Regions from separate parts of the Sessilibacter sp. MAH3 genome, predicted to be linked through region 2. Evidence: predicted binding sites of a transcription regulator. Region 2 holds the regulator's gene; the other holds the start of a gene.

Region 1 (3,501 bases), on a different contig from region 2:
CTTCAAGAATTGTAAGCGATTGAAATTGTGAAGAAATTGGAAATAGCATTGTCAATTTCTATCCTCTGATTAAATCATGGCTGAGTTAATCAGAGGTTCCTACAGCTTTAGGATTTTGTTAATACTGTTCAAAAATCTAAATCGCCACGCAATAATTGAATTTAATTTTGTGGCAAATCAATATGGGCGTGAAATAAAAAACTTCAAGCATTAAACACAAAGTTTTTTGTGCAACATTAATTTATTTCAACTGTATCACCTAGGCGAACAAATCCGTCGTTAATAACCTTACAGCAAACGCCCCCACGCCAATCGGGTTTTAACGCTGCTTGTAGGCCGTCGAGTTGTTCGTCCATTCGAAAACACGGGTCGGTTTCAATCATGACTTCTAGCACCAACTCACCAATGGTAATTTTTTTACCAACGTCTTGTTCACTGAAATCAAAACCGTCAATCAACAAGTTAGCACGGCGAATCGTCCAGGGCTGTGTTTCGCTGCTAACCTCTGCACAAGCTGTTTCCCAAGCTTGCTTGCTAAGCACCGTAACTTGGCGACGACTGGGTTTGCCTCGGGAATCACCTTGCACACCGGATTGTTGAGTAATCCAGCTTTCTGGCAGCGTTTCCATGGCTGCGCGCTTTTCTGCTCGACGAGCGATACCAATCAAAGCGGCTGTTCGTTGTGAGGTAGAATGAGAGTCTGCTGGTAACATATTGAATTCTTTATGGTTATTGTTGCAAAAAGCCCCGTTGAGCTTTCACCAAACATCAACAGGGCTGATTATGTCTTCTGATTAAATCATGGATGAGTTAATCAGAGGTTCCTAACGTTTATGAAGTGTCTTATCAAGAACACCATTATGCCACGGCTCGATTTGCAACAACCATTGCCCAAAATTATCGAGCCGACTCAACTTTAAACTCAACACGAATATTGGCGCGGTAGGTTACCTCGTCAAAACTGCTGGCCTGTTGGCTAACAGGTGAACTCGCAAACGCTTCAGCAGCATAACTATCGTTACTTTTTTCTCGACGTTGCACCACAACCTCTTCTATCTCAAACGCGCCACGGGTGGCAGCAAATTGAATGGGTTGATCGTAAAAGGCAACCGGTGTGAGTTTTACACCGAGCTTGCTTTCGTAGACCTTTTGTTCGGCCAGAATTTTATTTAAGGCTTCTTCTTTTACCTTTTTCTCAAACTCTTCTTTGGCGGAGTGTTTAAACTCGGTGCCGCCCAAGATAATTTCTTCATGCTCATCGGCAAGCTTGGCGACGGTTTTAAGTTGTTCTTCGGTGGTGATTTTAATGGCCACGCGGTTTACCACCTCAAAGCTGCTCGGCTTTTTGCCAAACCAGCCGTATTGCGGCGAGCTGGAAAACTTAGAATTGTTGATGTCTTCAACCTTAATGCCGCTTTTTAACAAGGTAGCTCGAATAGAATCACGCAAAGCTGCGTTCTTTTCGATGGATTGCGCCAAGGCTTTTTCTTCGGTGGTTACGACCAAACTCAGGGTCGCCTCGTCGGAATACGCGGTTTCTTCGGCACTGGCCGATAGGCTGATGATGTTTTCTCGGGGATGCAAAAAGTTACGCAGTTCTTCTGGCGAGCCTTTTAGCTCGGTTTGCGCTTGCGCTATGGGTGCCGCCCACACGGGTGATGCAAGGCTTGCCGCCAACAACAAGCCCATAACAGGTCGATTTACCATCAAGTTTCTCATAAATGAATGCTCTCTTTCTTAAATGACCGGAATCTCATCGTTAAGAAAACGGCCGTATTGGTAAAAATGATCGCCTCTTAGATGCCTTTATGGGTGTTTTACGCCATTAAGAAATGTTTGTTCGCTCAAAAACCCTTCTTTTTTGCACATTTTTACCCAACAAAAACTATTAGCATAAAAACTTCAATAGCAATCAGCAATAATAATGAAGTTCTTGTTTTTACTGGCTTTTCTGGTGGGTACACAAAACTTTGCGCTAAAGCGTGTGGCCATATCTTGCCAAAGACCAAAGTACTGTATATAAATACAGTATGAGCACAATCATTTACGATACTTCTTCCGAACAATCTGCAATCAACGGTAGCAACGATTTACTGGAACAACTGCTGCGCCGCAAAGATGTTTGGCGTGGTGCAGCAGTTACTCAAGGACGAGTCATTAGCAGCAAACACAAAGCTTTAGATAAGTTGTTGATTAACGGTGGTTGGCCGGTTTCGGAATTGATTGATGTAGGCCAAAAGGCCAATGGCCACGGCGAATGGCAGCTTATAGCGCCAGCTTTGGCGAGTCTAAGCCACAAGACCGGGTTGATTCTGCTGTTTAACCCACCGGCCATGCCGTTTGCACCGGGTTTAAGTCAGCTGGGTATTCGGTGCGACAGCATTCGCGTGGTGCGTATTCAATCGCATCACAAAAAAGCTCAAGCCATCAGTGCTTTGCTCGATATCTTGCAAGCGCGCTGCTGTACGGCGGTGGTGGCGTGGGAAGGTAAACTCAACTGGCGTTACACCGAATTGCGCAAACTGCAACTGGCGGCCAGCCAAAGCCAAGCCTTGTGCTTTTGTTTTCGCAAGCAGCGCCCAGCGCAGGTTCAGTCACCGGCGCCACTGCGTATTACGGCTGCGTTCTCAGTTGAAGGTTTATTAGTGCATATCACTAAGCAGCGCGGGCAACAGCGGCCACAGCAGTGTGTGCTGGCAAGACCCAACCTTTGGGCGCCTAAACACCATCAACTTAAGCCCAAAACCACAACAGATTCATCCGCACAAACCAGTAAACAGCTCGCAAAGGTGTTGCATTTTAATCGCGGTTCATTGGCGTTAACGCCGCTTAACACGCACTTTCCACAGAATTCGGGGCAGTAGTTATGTTGTGGTTAGCCATTCGTTTTCCGCGTTTACCATTGGATGTTTTTTTGGCAGACACACCAAAAGATTCCCAAGCAGAATTCGCCCACAAGCCAACCATTGTGTTTAACCACAATGCCGGTAAAAAGAGCGTGTTGTTCGCCAACGACCGCGCCCTTGCCTTGGGTGTTTGCCGGGGAATGAATGTATCCACCGCCGATGCCTTATTAACGGCACAAAGCACTTCGTTAACGAATGACAACTCTTTATTCTTTAATAATCACGAGCAATCACAATCATCCACTGGCTTAGACAAAAGCCTAACGCACATAAGCCTTGGACAAAATACGCAACTGGAATGGTTTTATTTGCAGAAATTTGCCGATGCCTGTTACGACTTTACGTCTTACGTAAAACTGCACAATACGCCAACGTTAGAAACTCGTTTGCACAGTTGCAATGGCAACGAAACTCTTGATAGTGACAAAGCCAAACAGACTTTTAAAATTAACAGCCAAAGCTTTACTGAGAAAAATACCGATAAAGACCAACCCACTTATTTACAACCGGGTTTATTGCTGGAAATTTCTGGCAGTTTAAAACTGTTTTTTGGTCTTGAAAAAATCAAACAGCAATTGGCAGAATATTTTGCTGA
Region 2 (3,501 bases):
CGCTTTCTTAATATGTCTTTTAGCCATAGCGCCGAAAACCCAACAGGATTGGCGTCGACATCTTCGAAAACAATATGCGCAGGCATTACTCCGGCAAGACAAGACTTTTTAATCAGCTGCTCGAAAGGAACTAGGTCCCGAGCGGCGATCTCGGCAAGAGGCCGATGATCTCTCGGCAAATCAATGTGACTGTCAACTTTAACGAATCCGTGACCCGGAAAATGCTTACCAACAGCCTGCATACTCGCTTCGTTCATACCTAAAATAAACGATTCTGCCAGCGCAAGCGTTGTTAAAGGATCGATAGAAAAGGAGCGCGAGCCAATAGCGGGGTTTTGGTTGTCGTCTAAATCTAAAACTGGCGCTAAGGTGTTGTCGATACCGCAAGTTCTGAGTTCAAACGCTAACAGCCAACCCAGTTCACGAGCCAATGACAAGCCTTTTTCTGCGCTTTGCTGGTAGAGCTTTGATAAAGACGCCATGGGCGGAATGGTTGTTACGCCTTCGGTTAAGCGCTGCACTCGCCCGCCTTCTTGATCGATACAAATCAGCAAGTTTTCGCGGATATTTTTAATGTTGCGACATAAATGAGCGGTTTGCTCGGCCGTTTTAGTGTTGCGGGCGAAGAGAATGACACCACCCACATTTGGATGCGTCAAAAGCTCTCGATCTTCCGCCGACAACTCGGTACCGGCTACATCAAGAATAACTGGCCCGGCACTTAAAACCTTGGCATTACCCATTTATAGATCCAATTCGAATAAAGATTACGCAATTAAAAAGCGGGCACACTAATATTTAGGCTGGGAGGTGTCAATAATTGCGGCTATAAAAGAAAAAAACTTCGGGCATAATTCAATTCTACATCGTGCGTTTCTAATCAACGAACAATGACTAAATTCTGATTTACTGGTTGCGTGTACAGTAGAAACACTGTATAAACTAAAACACTGTATATAAGACCAGCCCAGTGCGGCCAACACTGTTTTTAATTTGAAGAAACAATTGCAATAAACTTTGCCGTTTCACCTTAAAAACTACCGCCCCACGCTTAAAGAATCAGCATATTAGACATGATTAAACTAACCGCTCGACAACAACAAGTTTTAAATTTAATTCGTGAACATATAGATGCAACCGGCTTTCCTCCTACGCGTGCAGAAATAGCTCTAGCACTTGGCTTTAAATCAGCCAACGCCGCAGAGGAACATTTGCGTGCCTTGGAGCGAAAAGGCGCTATTGAGATGGTGCCAAGTGCCTCTAGAGGTATTCGCTTAAAAGAGCAAGTTGAGGAGTCTGGTATACCCATTATTGGCTTGGTGGCAGCGGGTTACCCAATTTTGGCGCAAGAAAATATCGAAAATTATTGCAATATCGATAACGCTTTTTTCTCGCCCTCAGCAGATTATTTTCTTCGCGTTCGCGGCATGAGTATGAAAAATGCCGGAATTCTAGAAGGTGATTTATTAGCCGTTCACAAAACAACCCAAGTAAGAAGTGGGCAAATTATTGTTGCCCGTATTGATGATGAAGTAACCGTAAAACGTCTAAGACGCGGTAAAAACCGCTCTATAGTTGAGTTGCTTCCAGAAAATGAAGAATTTGACATCATTACCATTGACCTTCGAGAGCAGGAATTTGCTATCGAAGGTATAAGTGTCGGCGTTATTCGACAAACCCAATAATTCGATTTTTAAGTACTTATATTACTGATACGGAGTAATAAAATGGATTCTGCACAACAAATGTCTCTGTTTACGGACTCCTTAGTCAATCAATTCGGCTTTATCTCAGAAACAACCGCGTTTACTAGACAGTCAATTAGAGCACTATCCAAACGTGCATCTAATACAGAAACAGCATCGCAAAGCGGTGCTGTTTTAAGCAACATTACTCAATTGGTAATTTCTAAATATTGTTCGAATTTAGATCAACTATTGTTGCCAATGATTGCACGTCAAACACAATTAGCGGGTAATCGATGGGTAAGCTGGGTAAGCGATGAAGTTATTGATAAAAATGTATTGCTTGACTACGGCGTAAATCTAAAAAATCTTCGCATTATTTATCCTAACAATACATCAGATTTATATTCCGTCACCGAAAAAGCATTAATAACAGGCACAAGCCATTGTGTAGTTGCCATTTTTGATGGTTTTAACGACCAACAACTTGAGCAATTAACCCAAGCAGCCAACACTGGTAACTGTTCTGGATTACTGGTTACGCACCAGAATTAACAATCTGAATAAGCCTGAATAAGAAAGCTACTGTGAAACAAGGTTAAACATATTTATTGCTCTTACGTTAAGTAACTGTCTGCAAGCAATACAACACATCTACAATTATTAAAACATTTATATAAATACAGAATTAACAACAGTGTAATTGCTTTTTTTATTCGTTTGTTTATTCGGTCGCCACCCCGCTCTTTCAGTCTTATTTTTAATGACTGCCGCCTAAGCAGGCTTAAAATTTCTTAAAACTAAAAACTCAATTTTTTAAAAAAACTGATTAATTCGAAATATAGATTCCCCAACCTAATTATTTATTGACTTTTAAGTCACTATCATCAGGTACAAAAAGAAACACAAAACACTTCTAAACAATACTTCTAAAAAAGTATTTCTGTTAATCACAGCCATTTATTTTCGAATTAGATCCATTCACAAAAATATTTACGGCATAAGAAACTCATCAAAACATAAGGTTAGGAATCTTTGATTAATGATTCCGTAGTTTAATCAAAGGAAAGTAGTTGAAAATACAATTTCCAATTCCCTCACAACACAACTCACAACACCACTCAGAACCTACCTCACTTATACTTTCTAAAATTGGCGACTCATTCCTGCATCGCTCGAATCTCTGAGTTAATTGAAGCGTCGTTTAGGGTTTACTAATAATTGAAAAGATCAAATAAAACTAAAAAACTCTACTTGATCATTTAAGGTTCAGGCTAATCTAAACCAATTCAAACAAAGCACCATACAAACCACCTCGGTTTTTAACGCGCCCGGTATAAGCTATAAAAATTACTCCTTAGTCGATACTTCAAAATAAAAAACACACCAGTGCAGGTTAAGATGTGTTCGAAAATTTTTAATCAGCTTTTATATATGGATGAATTAATTTATAAAACTCATCGATGATTTGATCAGAGAGAAAAAAATTGACAATGCGAGTTCTAATATCTGGGTTAGCCAAAGTTTTCCATACACATAATCGTTTATATAAATAAAAATACATAATTTTAATGCTTCACAAAAATCGACTTATCACAACAAACAGTAAATAACGTTGCAATGTCCATTTGTCGATTAAATTAAAGATGTGTAAATCAAAAGCATTTAAAGATTGAAGATAAAAAATACTCGAATAAACATATATTCACAGGTAAAACATCATAAAGCATAAAATATTTACTTTTTCATATTTAAACAATATCTCACAAATTGATGTAGCGCTTGAAACTGGAGTAATTTAATTAGCATAATTTCC

The links. Region 2 encodes LexA, which represses DNA repair genes until DNA is damaged. Its sites were predicted from a motif close to ACTGTNTNTANANACAGT; they were not measured.
Region 1: imuA (translesion DNA synthesis-associated protein ImuA) is a predicted target of LexA. The motif match lies at 2,013-2,030, and genes of this name have one in related genera.

The regions. Positions count from the first base shown of each region.
Region 1 is NZ_BAAGIE010000034.1:16,596-20,096, reverse strand. Features, by position in the region: gene ACYQ2C_RS16355 (MOSC domain-containing protein) at 237-713, opposite strand; gene ACYQ2C_RS16350 (SIMPL domain-containing protein) at 898-1,707, opposite strand; gene imuA (translesion DNA synthesis-associated protein ImuA) at 2,031-2,864, shown strand; gene ACYQ2C_RS16340 (Y-family DNA polymerase) at 2,867-3,501, shown strand, end outside.
Region 2 is NZ_BAAGIE010000001.1:355,826-359,326, reverse strand. Features, by position in the region: gene nagZ (beta-N-acetylhexosaminidase) at 1-743, opposite strand, end outside; gene lexA (transcriptional repressor LexA) at 1,074-1,685, shown strand; gene ACYQ2C_RS01435 (hypothetical protein) at 1,728-2,240, shown strand.